3 regions of the Enterococcus sp. AAFC-DPL-5146 genome follow, and region 3 is predicted to be linked to each of the others. Evidence: predicted binding sites of a transcription regulator. Region 3 holds the regulator's gene; each other region holds the start of a gene.
The links. Region 3 encodes CtsR, which represses protease genes until heat stress. Its sites were predicted from a motif close to TTGGTCAAAAAAGGTCAAANA; they were not measured.

Region 1: the regulator CtsR is predicted to act here: its motif matches at 2,307-2,327, upstream of clpB (ATP-dependent chaperone ClpB).
Region 2: the regulator CtsR is predicted to act here: its motif matches at 3,738-3,758, upstream of AC4BB2_RS03705 (ATP-dependent Clp protease ATP-binding subunit).

Annotation. Positions count from the first base shown of each region.
Region 1 is NZ_CM177103.1:1,237,501-1,242,645, reverse strand. Features, by position in the region: gene clpB (ATP-dependent chaperone ClpB) at 1-2,172, opposite strand, end outside; gene AC4BB2_RS05555 (hypothetical protein) at 2,492-2,962, opposite strand; gene dnaI (primosomal protein DnaI) at 3,075-4,004, opposite strand; gene AC4BB2_RS05545 (replication initiation and membrane attachment family protein) at 4,007-5,145, opposite strand, start outside.
Region 2 is NZ_CM177103.1:810,177-815,321, reverse strand. Features, by position in the region: gene AC4BB2_RS03725 (alpha/beta hydrolase) at 1-997, shown strand, start outside; gene ptsP (phosphoenolpyruvate--protein phosphotransferase) at 1,139-2,866, opposite strand; gene AC4BB2_RS03715 (phosphocarrier protein HPr) at 2,866-3,132, opposite strand; gene ykzS (protein YkzS) at 3,306-3,497, opposite strand; gene AC4BB2_RS03705 (ATP-dependent Clp protease ATP-binding subunit) at 3,828-5,145, shown strand, end outside.
Region 3 is NZ_CM177103.1:2,895,491-2,900,635, forward strand. Features, by position in the region: gene AC4BB2_RS13215 (ATP-dependent Clp protease ATP-binding subunit) at 1-2,069, opposite strand, end outside; gene AC4BB2_RS13220 (CtsR family transcriptional regulator) at 2,074-2,541, opposite strand; tRNA gene AC4BB2_RS13225 (tRNA-Pro) at 2,713-2,786, opposite strand; tRNA gene AC4BB2_RS13230 (tRNA-Arg) at 2,872-2,945, opposite strand; tRNA gene AC4BB2_RS13235 (tRNA-Leu) at 2,957-3,042, opposite strand; tRNA gene AC4BB2_RS13240 (tRNA-Gly) at 3,058-3,129, opposite strand; tRNA gene AC4BB2_RS13245 (tRNA-Thr) at 3,138-3,210, opposite strand; tRNA gene AC4BB2_RS13250 (tRNA-Leu) at 3,243-3,324, opposite strand; tRNA gene AC4BB2_RS13255 (tRNA-Lys) at 3,337-3,409, opposite strand; tRNA gene AC4BB2_RS13260 (tRNA-Val) at 3,416-3,488, opposite strand; rRNA gene rrf (5S ribosomal RNA) at 3,503-3,618, opposite strand; rRNA gene AC4BB2_RS13270 (23S ribosomal RNA) at 3,714-5,145, opposite strand, start outside.

The DNA of each region.
Region 1 (5,145 bases), 1.3 Mb from region 3:
ACCAATATTACTTGTCATAATCATAACGGTATTTTTAAAATCAACCACACGTCCTTTAGAATCAGTCAAACGACCGTCATCCAAAACTTGAAGTAAAATGTTAAATACATCAGGATGAGCCTTTTCGATTTCATCTAATAAAACGATTGTATAAGGATTACGACGGACAGCTTCTGTTAATTGGCCACCTTCTTCATAACCGATATAACCTGGAGGGGCTCCAACTAAGCGAGACACGCTATGTTTTTCCATATACTCACTCATATCGATTCGAACCATATGATCTTCTGAATCAAATAAGTCTTCTGCTAACGCTTTGGCTAGTTCTGTTTTACCAACACCTGTTGGGCCTAAGAATAAGAAAGAACCTAAAGGGCGGTTTGGATCTTGTAAGCCTGCTCGGGAACGAATCACCGCATCACTTACAGCATCCACTGCTTCATCTTGACCGATAACACGTTTATGAAGGGTTTCGTTTAATTTCATTAACTTTTCACGTTCACCTTCAACAAGTTTGGTTACAGGAATCCCTGTTAAGCGGCCGACAACTTGAGCAATTTCATTTTCAGTCACGGCTTCTTGTACCATTCTTACATTATCTTTGGCATTTTTAGCTTCAAGATCTTTCAGTTCTTCTTCTAATTGAGGAATCGTACCATGACGAAGTACAGCTGCTCTTTCTAAATCGTAGTTGTTCTCAGCATCTTCCAATTCATGTTTGGCTTTATCGATTTCACTACGTTTATTACTTACAGCGTTAACTTCTTCTTTTTCAGTTTCCCACTGCATCTTCATTGCATTGGCTTCTTCTCGAAGATCAGCTAACTCTTCTTGTAATGCACTTAAACGTTTTTTGCTAGCATCATCTGATTCTTTCTTCAATGCCGCTTCTTCGATTTCCAATTGCATCAAACGACGCGTTACTTGATCCAGTTCCGTAGGCATTGAATTCATTTCGACACGAATCGTGGCACTAGCTTCATCAACTAAATCAATTGCTTTGTCTGGTAAGAAACGATCCGTAATATAACGATCTGATAATGTTGCGGCAGCAACTAAAGCATTATCGTGGATATTAACGCTGTGGTGGATTTCAAAACGTTCTTTTAATCCACGTAAAATACTAATTGTATCTTCAACAGTTGGTTCTTTCACTAATACTTTTTGGAAACGACGTTCTAGCGCTTTGTCTTTTTCCATGTATTGACGATACTCATCCAAAGTTGTCGCACCGATTAAATGCAGTTCGCCACGAGCTAGCATTGGTTTCAACAAGTTTCCAGCATCCATGCTGCCTTCTGTTTTACCAGCACCAACAATGTTATGAATTTCATCGATGAATAATATAATTCGACCTTCGCTTTTTTTAACTTCTTTCAAAACTGCTTTTAGTCGTTCTTCAAATTCACCACGGAACTTGGCACCTGCAATCAATGCCCCCATATCTAATGAGAAAATAATTTTGTCTTTTAGGTTCTCCGGCACATCTTTACGAACAATTCTTTGGGCTAAACCTTCAATAATCGCTGTTTTACCAACTCCGGGTTCGCCAATTAAGACGGGATTATTTTTTGTTTTACGAGAAAGAATTCGAATTACATCACGAATTTCTTCATCCCGACCGATAATTGGATCTTGGTTACCGCTTTTAACCTGTTGAACTAAGTCAACACCATATTTTTCTAAAGCTTTGTATTGTTCTTCTTGGTTTTGAGAAGTCACACGATCTCCCCCTCTTATATCTTCGATATTTTTACGTAGTTCTTTTTCAGTGATTCCTTGGCTTGTTAAATATTTTGTTAAACGATAATTTTTTAATTTCATTAGCGCTAAAATCACAACTTCAGTTGCTAGAAACTCATCTCCAAAGGATTCTCTGATTTTATCTGCTTCCCCTAATAAATTAAATAGATTTTGGCTCATACTCTGACCGTATTGGATATTGCTACCTTGAATACTTGGATATTCATCAATAGCTTTATCAATTTCATGTTCAAACGCTTCTACATCCAATCCAGCATCTGTGTAAAAATTACGTCCAAAATGATTTGGCTGTAAAAAAATCTTCCATAAATGAGCGATATCAATTTCCTGATGATGACGAGTTATTGCTACCTGTTGCGACTCTGCAATTGCTTCTTGCAAGGTTGTTGTCATTTTTTCGATATTCATAGAATTACCTCCTAAAATTGGCTACTATTAACATAATATCGTTTATTTATCAAAAAGACATTACGTCTTTTGTACTATTTTTTTTAGGGTCTTAAGTCTGATCAACTCTGACCTTATAAAACAATTATACACAATTGGTCAACAAAGGTCAAATTGAACGCTATTAATTTTTGATTAATTATTCTTCTCTTTTTATGATAACGCAACTTACTATTTTAGCAAATAATATGAGTTATCCATGTAAAAAAGACTGAATCTCAATTAATGAGATTCAGTCTTTTTTTCGGTAGTTATTTAAAAAGTTTCATACTTACTATTTTTATATTTTTTCAACTTTAATAACTGAATTCCCTGCAACTTGTGGTGGAATCGACATAGTCATAGCAGGTAAACTAACTAAAGTGAATTGAATTTTATCCCCAGTTTTAAGTTCTTCTTCAGTAATGCCATCAGCTAATTGTTCCTCGGCGACATTTAGAATAACTCCCCCATTTTTCATCATATTAACTATTTTTTCGGGATCTTCAATTGCTTCCACTTGATTCAAAACAAGGCGAATAGATTTATCTACTGTATCATTTTTCTTGGCATCTTCAACTAATAGTGCTGTAAATACAGCATTTTCTTTTTTGTGTTCTAAGCTGCTGGATGTTTCTTCACTGTTATGATGTTTCTTACTACTCATACTTGTCTCCTCACTTCCTTTTGGCGCCTCTCTTTTATTTTCTCCACAAGCTCCTAAAGAAATTAATGCACAAACCGTTAGTAACGTTATTATAATCTTCTTCATAAATAACCTCCCTCACTATTTATGTTCAAGCATAAATACATATCTAAAAAAATCTACCTTTTATTTTCCTCGTCAAAGCATTGAAAAAACTGCCTAATAGATAGACAGCTTATTAACCATTTCTTCGATCGTTGCCAGACATAGTAATCTCTTTTGCTAGGTAGCGGATACGTTCCATGATTCGACGGGCTTTTAAAGGTTCTTGTTCTCCACGTTGAGTCACAGATAAGTGCTTTTCTAACTCTTTTAAATCTAGGTTAGATGAAAAAAAGGTTACTAATTGTTCCTGCATACGATACTGTAAAATAACACTTAATACATCATCGCGAATCCAAGAAGTCATTGACTCTGCACCTAAATCATCAATCATCAATACTGGTGATTTTTTAACAGCATCTAACTTTTCACCGACTAAATCTTTGGCAATCGCTTGTTTCATTTCAACTGTAAATGTTGGAAAATGAACAATAGTTGTTACAAAGCCTCTTTCTGCTAAATTATTAGCAATCGCTCCTAATAAGAAAGATTTACCTACACCAAAAGTCCCTTTTAAATAAAGCCCCTTGTGGAACTCTTTTGGTGCTTGAGAGTATTCTTTTATAAATTTCATTGCATTTGCAAATGCTTCTTCTCTTCCATCTGAACTTAAGTCAAAATTATTTAAGCGAGCTTCACGAACATCTTTGGGCATATCCATCGCTTTAACACGTTTACGGATTTCATCTTCTCGTTGTTTAGCAATTAGAGCCTCAGTAGGTACGTAAGTGACGTCAATGTAATGGAAGTTCAAGGCTAATTTTGGTTCATACCCTGGAGCAATCATTGTCGGATCATTCAGTTGGTATTTTCTTTTTTCTTGAACATATTCGTATAATTTTGAATAACTTTTGCGAATGTCTTCATCTGTTAAGCGTTCACGATTCTCTTCAATAAACTGTTTTACATCAGCATCTTTCATAACAACTTCAACTAGTTCATTATATCTCTCGTTCATATCTCGCTTTTGAATGATTTTTGACATTTCTTTCCCTACATCTTCCATTATCAATCACCTTCTTCGTTTAATAATTCTCTGAGTTCTCTTTCTAATTCAGCCTGTCTTTCTGGTGAAAGTTTCTTTTCTTCGATTGGATTATCCACCCAATCTGGTAGCGTTTCTTGACGAATCGGCCGATTGTTTTGTCCGTAGCGCTGTCTGGTTTCTTTTTGTTCTTTGCCTTTTTTGGCTATTTCTCGCACATGCTGGATAGCTTTCTCTGGTGAAAAAATACCACTTTGCGCCCATTCATTAGCAATTCGATTGACATAATCTGCTTTTAAAGTAGGTTGTTTTTGAATATTATAAACATAATTAATTAAAATATTGATTACACTATTTGGTAAACCAGATTTACTAACCAAATACTTAACTAGCGAACGTTCCTGTGGCGTTGTATAACCACCACGTCCATTTTTTAGTGCTTCTAGATAATTTAATGGAAAATTCTTTTCACTATCCATAATCATCTGAATATCTTGAGTTGAAAATCCGTTCATTTTTAATGAGTTGTAGCGATAAGTTTGTTGGTCCTCATCGGATAGTTCAACTGAATCATTTTTTTGAAATTCACTTTTCTTTTGTTTTTTATCAGGATCATATGCTTTATAAATTCCTCGTTCAAAGTCTTTTACGTCAATCTTACTTGTATAATAATCAAAGGCTTTCGAACAAAAATCAATCATGTCTAATTCAGTGATTCCAAATAAATTATGAAAAATAAATACTTCTTCTTTAAATCCGTCAACATTATCAGGAAGTTTGATTCCAAGTTTTTCTATTCCTTGAACAAAATATGACCAATCAAAACTGTCATTCACTGCACTTAGTTTGGCAGCAGGCCTCGGATCATTGAAAGATTGTTCGATTTGAATTAATTGTTGATTTTGAGAAACAATTTGTTCTTCTTTAAACAAATAAACATCTTTGAATCCAGAAGAGATATCTTCAAAACCAGTTAAATTAATAAAATTTGGTTTGAATTGATTGAATAACTTATCTAATTTTCTTTGTCCTATACTATTTAAAAGAGTCAATACTAACACTTCATCTTTGAAAAATCGCTCAGCTGATTCAGGATGATTCAAACGATATAAAAACTTTGGTCCTAGCTCAGAATCATCTTTGACGAATGTCGTTAACAATC
Region 2 (5,145 bases), 900 kb from region 3:
TTCTCAACTAAACATGAATAGTAACAAAGATTCTCTAACAGACACTAGCTTTTTTAACTCACTTTCAGAAAATGATAAAGCTGAGTTAAAAAAATTAATGTCCAGCAAAGAAAAATCACCAAGAATCATTGGTAAAGCCATTGCACATATTTTATATCCATATATTTTTGAAAATAACATAAATGATAACAGTGGCGAAATGAAAGGACCCTATGAAAAAGAATTCAAAGAAGGGCTGAAATGGTTCCAAGAAATACCTAAAGAAGAATGGATCATAAAAAAAGATGATGGAGATCTGCGCTCCTACTATTTAAAAAACAAAGTAAAAACAACTAAAACGGTTGTATTAATTCATGGGTTTAGCAGTCAACCTTTATACATGGGCGCTTGGGCTAAAGTATTTTACGACCTTGGCTATAATGTATTAGCACCTGAACTTCAAGGACATGGTAAAAGTACAATAAAATCTCGTTCGTTTGGTGCAAAAGATAAGTACGATATTTTGGAATGGATAAACAAAGTAAATGATACTAATGGAGCTGAGTCCGAAATTGTAATATCTGGCGATTCAATGGGCGCTTCACTTTCTTTAATGATGGGCAGTATGAAGGATTTACCGAAAAATGTTACAGCTATAATTGAAGATTGCGGTTATTCTGATTTAACAGAACTATTCAGACATATGTTACAAAAATTAGGCTTTTTAAAAGAACCTATCATAAAAGAATTGAATAATCTTTCAGTTAAAAGACAAGGTGTTTCATTAGATGACATCTCTCCCATCAAGGATGCTGCATCGTCGACTATCCCATTATTAATCATTCATGGTGATGCAGACTTTGCTGTTCCAACATCTATGGCAGAAGATATTTTTAATGCTTCGATTGCATCTAAGAAAAAACTAGTACTAATTGAAGGTGCCGGTCATCCTACTTCTATTGTCTATGACTTACCTACCTATAAAAATGAAATTAAGAATTTTCTTACTACCAACTAAAAGTAACTATTGAGAGTAAACTTTTTCCTTTGTGGTTTCTACCACAAAGGTTTTTTCCATTTGATAATGCTTTATTATCTATAATAAAAAAACGAAGGTAAGAATTATCACTAATCCTTTACCTTCGTTTCATTATTCATTTTATTTCGTATACTCTTTAACTAATTCCATAACTTCTTCCATTGTATCGCAGTCATTCAATGCACGATCCGCAAGTTCAGTCATTTTCTTAGTATCTAGACGTTTCATTAAGCTGCGAGTTTTAAGGATAGATGTTGCACTCATTGAGAACTCATCTAAGCCCATACCTACTAATAGAGGCACTGCAGTTTGGTCGCCCGCCATTTCTCCACACATACCAGTCCATTTACCTTCAGCATGAGATGCGTCAATCACGTTTTTGATCAAACGTAAAATTGATGGGTTATATGGTTGGTAAAGGTAAGAAACACGTTCGTTCATACGGTCTGCTGCCATTGTGTATTGGATCAAATCATTGGTACCAATACTAAAGAAATCTACTTCTTTGGCAAATTTATCAGCAATTACAGCTGCTGCAGGAATTTCGATCATGATACCAACTTGAATCGTATCAGAAACTTTAGTTCCTTCAGAAACTAATTTTGCTTTTTCTTCATCAAAGATTTTCTTCGCTGCTCTGAATTCTTTCAATGTAGCAACCATTGGGAACATGATACGTAAGTTACCATGAACAGATGCACGTAATAATGCACGCATTTGCGTACGGAACATGTCATCCCCACGTTCAGACAAGCTGATACGTAAAGCTCGGTAACCTAAGAATGGGTTCATTTCATGAGGTAATTGAAGATAAGGTAATTCTTTATCTCCACCAATATCCATTGTACGAACCACGACAGGTTTGCCGTTCATTCCTTCAAGCACTGCTGTGTATGCTTTATATTGATCATCTTCTGTTGGGAAATCTGGAGAATCCATATATAAGAATTCTGTACGATATAAACCAACAGCTTCTCCACCGTTATTGCGTACGCCTTCTAAATCTTTAGGAGTACCAATATTTGCAGCAAGCTCAATATGTTTGCCATCAGCAGTTATTGTTTCAGCATGTTTTAATTTATCCCATTCAGCTTTAAGATCAGCATAAGCTTTACCTTTAGCTTCAAAGTCAGCTTTTTCAGCGTCAGACGGATGAACGATAACATCGCCATCAATCCCATTAACTGCTAAAATATCGCCTTCTTTGACTTTGGCAGTGATTTCTTTTGTTCCTACGATTGCAGGAATTTCAAGAGAACGAGCCATGATAGCTGAGTGAGAAGTACGTCCACCAATATCCGTTACGAATGCCTTTACATAAGTACGATCTAATTGAGCAGTATCACTTGGTGTTAAGTCATGGGCAACCACAACTACTTCTTCGTTAATCATTGAAGGATTAGGAAGAGTTACACCTAATAAGTGAGCTAAAATACGTTTAGCAACGTCACGTATATCTGCAGCACGTTCTTGCATGTAAGCATTATCATCCATTGCTTCAAACATACCGATATACATATCAGTTACTTCTTTTAATGCTGATTCAGCATTTACTTTATTATCTTGAATGTTTTGTTTGATTTGACCAATCATTTCTGGGTCAGACAAAACCATTAAATGTGCATCAAATACTTGAGCTTCTTCTTCACCAAGGCTTTGCGCTGCTTTTTCTCTGATTGCTTGCAACTCAGTCGTTGATTTTGCTAAGGCATCATCTAAACGGCTCTCTTCAGCAGATACATCATCTACAGATTTTTTGTCGAAAGACAAATCAGGTTGAACTAACAGGTAAGCTTTAGCAATAGCAACACCATCACTTGCGGCAATTCCTTTTAGCATTTCAGACATTATTCAGACAATCCTTCTTTTTTCATTGTGTCCACGATTGCAGCTAATGCGTCTGCTTCGTCTACACCATCAACTGAAATAGTTACGTCTGAACCTTGACCAACACCAAGAGACATAACACCCATGATTGATTTAAGGTTAACAGATTTACCTTTGTATTCTAAGTTGATATCTGAGTTAAATTTACTTGCAGTTTGTACTAATAAAGTAGCTGGACGAGCGTGAATCCCTGTTTCTGCTACAATGTGAAATTCTTTCTTTTCCATATGAATCGGTCTCCTTCGTAAGTAAAATAATTTTTTATGTTAGGGTTTTCCTTTCTTGGTACGTTTCAAATGAAACTACAAGCTGGATAATACCCTTTCAATTTTTAAGATTACCATTTTTTTTGAGTAGTTACAACACTTTTCACCTAATTTTTATCTAATAAAATAATCAATTATTTCTCTTCCTTCATATAGTGATATATAATTCGTCCATTTAATCCGGCTTCTCCGACAATTGACATTCGATCCGGTAAATTTTTCCAAACCTCTCTAAAGACCGTAAAATCTTTTGGTTCTACGATAAGTTCAGAGATTTCCCCTTCCTTTAAGGCATTGATTTGTTCTTCAAATGGATTTTCATGCATCGATTGATCACAGCTTTCACTTTTATTTTCCAACTGACGTTATTGTATGACAAAAAGAGATTTTTGTCTAAATTATGACTATTGTTCATATAAATAATCCCTATTAATTTTACAAAAATATAATAAATTCTCTTGTATATAAAATAAATGTCTGATTACTATGATTTTGTAATTTCTTTATTGAAACAAATCAGAGTTCAATTGCTTGATTCTTACTAAAAAGATGCTATAATAATGTCAAAGGTCAAAAATGGTCAGCGATCTATTTGACTTTATAAAACTGACTTTGATACATGATTAGTCTTATTTTGAAAGGACGTGTTTTATCCTATGATCTGTCAAAATTGTCAACAAAATCCAGCAACGATTCATTTATATGCAAATGTTAATGGTCAAAGAAAGCAATTAGATTATTGCCAAAGTTGCTATCAAAAATTAAAAGCACAAGCAAACGATAATCAACCAACAATGTCTCAACAAGATCCTTTTGGTTTTGGAAGTTTAGATGACCTATATCGCTCTTTATCTCGTCAAATGCAAGAACAACAAGGAAATCCTAATGCTCAAATTCCGCCTACTCAATTTGGTGACGGCAACGGCTTTAATGGCGGGCAGCCTCCTAGAGGTGCTGGCCAAGGAAATGGATTATTAGGTGAATACGGCATTAATATTACTCAAGCTGCTAGAAATGGTGATATTGATCCTGTTGTCGGTCGTGATGAAGAAATCAAACGTGTGATTGAAATTTTAAATCGGCGGACTAAGAATAATCCGGTCTTAATCGGTGAACCTGGTGTTGGTAAAACAGCTGTTGTCGAAGGATTAGCACAAAAAATTGTCGATGGTGATGTGCCACAAAAATTATTGGACAAAGAAGTCATTCGTTTAGACGTGGTTTCATTAGTTCAAGGAACAGGAATCCGTGGCCAATTTGAAGAACGCATGCAAAAATTGATTGAAGAAATCAAACAAGCAGAAAATATCATCCTCTTTATAGATGAGGTTCATGAAATCGTCGGCGCTGGTTCGGCTGGTGACGGCAACATGGATGCGGGAAATATTTTAAAACCAGCATTAGCTCGTGGCGAGTTACAAATGGTTGGAGCAACTACGCTTAATGAATACCGTATCATTGAAAAAGATGCTGCGTTGGAACGGCGGATGCAACCTGTTCGCGTTGATGAACCAACAGTTGATGAAACAATTGCTATCCTGAAAGGTCTGCAAAAGCGTTATGAAGATTATCATCATGTAAAATACACAGATGAAGCGATCGTTGCTGCTGCAACATTATCCAATCGTTACATTCAAGACCGCTTCTTACCAGACAAAGCAATTGATTTATTAGACGAATCTGGTTCTAAAATGAATTTAACGATTCAAATCGTAGATCCTAAAACAATCGAAAAGAAACTAGCAGACGCTGAAGAACAGAAACAACAAGCTTCAGCAGAAGAAGATTTTGAAAAAGCGGCTTATTACCGTGATCAAATCAATAAACTGCAATCAATGAAGGAAAAACAAATCAGTGATGAAGAAACTCCTGTAATTGGCGAACAAAATATCGAAGCTATCGTTGAACAAAAAACAGGTATCCCTGTCGGTGACTTGAAAGAAAAAGAACAAACACAATTAAAAAATCTAGCTG
Region 3 (5,145 bases):
AAATCTTTCACATTGAACCCGACATTTTTTTCTTCACGAATCGCTGTTGCACCAATATTTGAAGTCATAATCAAAATCGTATTTCTAAAATCAACTTTACGTCCTTTAGAATCAGTTAAATGACCATCATCTAATACTTGTAATAAAATATTAAATACATCTGGATGTGCTTTTTCTACTTCATCTAACAAGATAACAGAATATGGTTTTTGACGGATTTTTTCAGTTAATTGTCCGCCTTCTTCATACCCAACATAACCTGGGGGCGAACCAATCAAACGGCTAGTGCTGTATTTTTCCATAAATTCTGACATATCCACTCGGACAAGAGAATCTTCACTGCCAAACATTGTTTCAGCTAAAGCTTTCGCAAGCTCCGTTTTACCAACACCTGTTGGGCCTAAGAACATAAATGAACCAATTGGTCTGTTTGGATCTTTTAACCCACTACGGGCGCGTCGAATTGCACGTGAAACAGCTTGAACAGCTTCATCTTGTCCAACAACCCTGTGGTGTAAGATACTTTCTAATTCCAGTAAACGTTCACTTTCTTTTTTCTCTAACTGTTGTAAAGGAACACCTGTCCATTGTGAAACAACATTTGCGACATCTTGCTCAGTAACACGATTTCCATAGCCCGATGCTTCTTTTTCTTCCAACATTAGAATATTTTCTAGTTTTCGAGCCAATTTTTTCTCTTTTTGGCGTAACCTTGCTGCACTTTCAAAAGATTGAGTCTGGATTGCTTCTTCTTTTTCTTGAATCAAACGAGCAATTTCCAAACGCAAATTATTGATTTCAGAAGGTTCATCGGCTAAATCTAAACGAACTTTTGCAGCCGACTCATCCATCAAGTCAATAGCTTTATCAGGTAATTGACGAGAATTAATATAACGTACCGATAAATGAACTGCTGCATGTAAGGCATCGTCAGTAATTTCTACCCCATGATGTTCTTCATAACGGGAACGCAGACCTTTTAAAATTTCCTCTGCTTCTTCAGGCGTCGGTTCATCAACTTGCACTCGAGCAAAACGACGTTCTAAAGCAGAATCTTTTTCAATATATTTTTGGTACTCATCTAGTGTTGTTGCACCGATCGTTTGCAGTTCACCACGAGCAAGAGCTGGCTTCAAAATATTAGATGCATCAATCGCACCTTCTGCACCGCCCGCACCGATTAAAGTATGCAATTCATCGATAAATAAAATCACTTGTCCATCTTGATAAATTTCATCAATCACTTTTTTCAAACGATCTTCAAACTCACCACGATATTTCGTGCCAGCAACTAAGGCACCCATGTCTAGCATCATCAAACGTTTTTCCAACATATCCTCAGGTACTTCACCATTGACGATTTTTTGAGCTAAACCTTCTGCGATTGCTGTTTTACCAACACCAGGTTCTCCGACCAAAACAGGATTATTTTTAGTTCTGCGGCTTAATATTTGGATTAAACGTCTAACTTCTTGTGAACGTCCAACGACAGGATCCAAATCGTTTTCACGTGCTAATTTTGTTAAATCACGTGCTAAAGAATCTAACGTTGGTGTTCCTTTAGGAGCTGATTTTTGAGCTTGGTTATTGCGACGACGCCCAACGTTACCGCTCATTTGTGGATCAGTAACTCCTATTTTCTTCATTACTAATTGACGCATCTTTGATAGACTTAAACCTAAATTCAATAAAATACGGGAAGCTAGTATATCTTCATCTCTTAATAATCCCAGTAAAATGTGTTCTGTTCCTATATTAGGTGCTCCTAAGCGTTTAGCTTCATCACCAGCATAAGCAAAAACTTGTTTTGCACGAGGAGAATAAGGTAAATATGCACCTTTAGGATATCCTTTAACCGTTCCATATCCAGTTAAATGTTCAATCTCTTCACGGATATCATTTTTATCTGCGCTTAACTGGCGCAAAGCTTTCCCAGCAATTCCGTTTGGCTCCAACACCAAAGCTAACAATAAATGTTCTGAGCCCACGGATTGATGCCTAAAATATTTTGCTTCTTCTTGTGCAATAGCTAAAACCGCCTTGGCACTTTCTGTAAATAATTCGTCCATACTATCATTCCTCCTCGTAACTCAAACGTTCTAAAAATGAATGCATCAATTGAGCACGTAAATAATCTTCATCAGATCCTGCTTTGCCCAATACTTGTTTTCCAAGTACAGACAACATAATATTTCCTTCTCTTTTCGTGATTACGTCTTCTTCATACAACTTCTGTACAAAGATCAGTGCATCTTTTTCTGAGAGTTCATTCCCTGTAAATTGGGCGATTTGTTTTAACAACTGGTCACTATCAGAAATTTGTACCTTTGCGATTCTGATATAGCCGCCACCACCACGTTTACTTTCAACAGAGTACCCACGTTGAATTGTAAAACGCGTGTTGATTACATAATTAATCTGGGAAGGAACACAATTGAATAAGTGAGCCATTTCCGCTCTACGAATTTCAATCTTACTGCTTTCTTCAAGAATCTTCTTTAAATACGCTTCTATTAAATCTGAAGTATTTTGATTACTCATCACACTCATCCTTTTCCCTTGACTAATACTGACCTTAATTATACATAATTTCAAGTGTTTAATAAAGAAGAATGCCCAATTTGATAAGAAAAGATAAATATGTTTGGATATCTAATGTTTATCATTAACGATTAAACAAAAAAGAACAGAGTAATTACTCTGTTCTAAAAATCGGGAAGACAGGATTCGAACCTGCGACCCCTTGGTCCCAAACCAAGTGCTCTACCAAGCTGAGCTACTTCCCGTAGCTATAATAATAAAAAAAGACTAAACGCTTAAAAGGAATCAAGTTCTTTGAACCTTCTAATCCGCAGTCAAACATTTTAACTATGCACCCAAAGGGAGTCGAACCCCTAACCTTTTGATTCGTAGTCAAACACTCTATCCAGTTGAGCTATGGGTGCTACATTACTAATGCCGAGGACCGGAATCGAACCGGTACGGTGATCACTCACCGCAGGATTTTAAGTCCTGTGCGTCTGCCAGTTCCGCCACCCCGGCGAAAAGAACAAGCTAAGCGGAAAACGGGGTTCGAACCCGCGACCCCCACCTTGGCAAGGTGGTGCTCTACCACTGAGCTATTTCCGCAATTTGGATGCCGGCTAAAGGATTTGAACCCTCGACCCTCTGATTACAAATCAGATGCTCTACCAACTGAGCTAAGCCGGCGTATTTGCCTAGTTATGAAACGAGACTAAAAATGCGGGTGAAGGGACTTGAACCCCCACGCCGTAAGGCGCTAGATCCTAAATCTAGTGCGTCTGCCAATTCCGCCACACCCGCAAAATATTTCTATGAGCCGTGCAGGGCTCGAACCTGCGACCCTCTGATTAAAAGTCAGATGCTCTACCAACTGAGCTAACGGCTCAAAAAATGGAGGTTGACGGGATCGAACCGCCGACCCCCTGCTTGTAAGGCAGGTGCTCTCCCAGCTGAGCTAAACCTCCAAGACAACACTTTAGCGTGGCGACGTCCTACTCTCACAAAGGGAAACCCTTCACTACAATCGGCGCTAAGAAGCTTAACTTCTGTGTTCGGCATGGGAACAGGTGTATCCTTCTCGCTATCGCCACCACACTGGGTGTTGTTACTATTAAGTTGAGTGATTATTCACTCAAAACTGGATTGAAGTAGTAATCAAAGCTTCCGAAAAACTTTTTTATTTCGTTTCTTTGGTTAAGTCCTCGACCGATTAGTATTGGTCCGCTCCGTACATCACTGCACTTCCACTTCCAACCTATCTACCTGATCATCTCTCAGGGGTCTTACTTTCTTAAAGAAATGGGAAATCTCATCTTGAGGTGGGCTTCACACTTAGATGCTTTCAGCGTTTATCCCTTCCCTACATAGCTACCCAGCAATGCCCTTGGCAGAACAACTGGTACACCAGCGGTAAGTCCATCCCGGTCCTCTCGTACTAAGGACAGCTCCTCTCAAATTTCCAACGCCCGCGACGGATAGGGACCGAACTGTCTCACGACGTTCTGAACCCAGCTCGCGTGCCGCTTTAATGGGCGAACAGCCCAACCCTTGGGACCGACTACAGCCCCAGGATGCGACGAGCCGACATCGAGGTGCCAAACCTCCCCGTCGATGTGGACTCTTGGGGGAGATAAGCCTGTTATCCCCAGGGTAGCTTTTATCCGTTGAGCGATGGCCCTTCCATGCGGAACCACCGGATCACTAAGCCCGACTTTCGTCCCTGCTCGACTTGTAAGTCTCGCAGTCAAGCTCCCTTCTGCCTTTACACTCTGCGAATGATTTCCAACCATTCTGAGGGAACCTTTGGGCGCCTCCGTTACCTTTTAGGAGGCGACCGCCCCAGTCAAACTGCCCACCTGACACTGTCTCCCACCGCGATAAGCGGTGCGGGTTAGAGGGTTCATAACACAAGGGTAGTATCCCACCAGCGCCTCCACCGAAACTAGCGTTCCGGGTTCATCGGCTCCTACCTATCCTGTACATGTGGTACAAACACTCAATATCAAGCTACAGTAAAGCTCCATGGGGTCTTTCCGTCCTGTCGCGGGTAACCTGCATCTTCACAGGTACTAAAATTTCACCGAGTCTCTCGTTGAGACAGTGCCCAAATCGTTACGCCTTTCGTGCGGGTCGGAACTTACCCGACAAGGAATTTCGCTACCTTAGGACCGTTATAGTTACGGCCGCCGTTTACTGGGGCTTCAATTCTGAGCTTCGCCGAAGCTAACCCATCCTCTTAACCTTCCAGCACCGGGCAGGCGTCAGCCCCTATACGTCATCTTTCGATTTTGCAGAGACCTGTGTTTTTGATAAACAGTCGCTTGGGCCTATTCACTGCGGCTGACCGAAGTCAGCACCCCTTCTCCCGAAGTTACGGGGTCATTTTGCCGAGTTCCTTAACGAGAGTTCGCTCGCTCACCTTAGGATACTCTCCTCGACTACCTGTGTCGGTTTACGGTACGGGCAGTTGTTTTCTCACTAGAAGCTTTTCTTGACAGTGTGACATCAGGAACTTCGGTACTATTATTTCCCTCCCCATCACAGCTTGTCCGTACAGAGTAAAGCATTTGACTCTACTCAAGACTTACTGCTTGGACATGCACTTCCAGTCGCATGCATTCC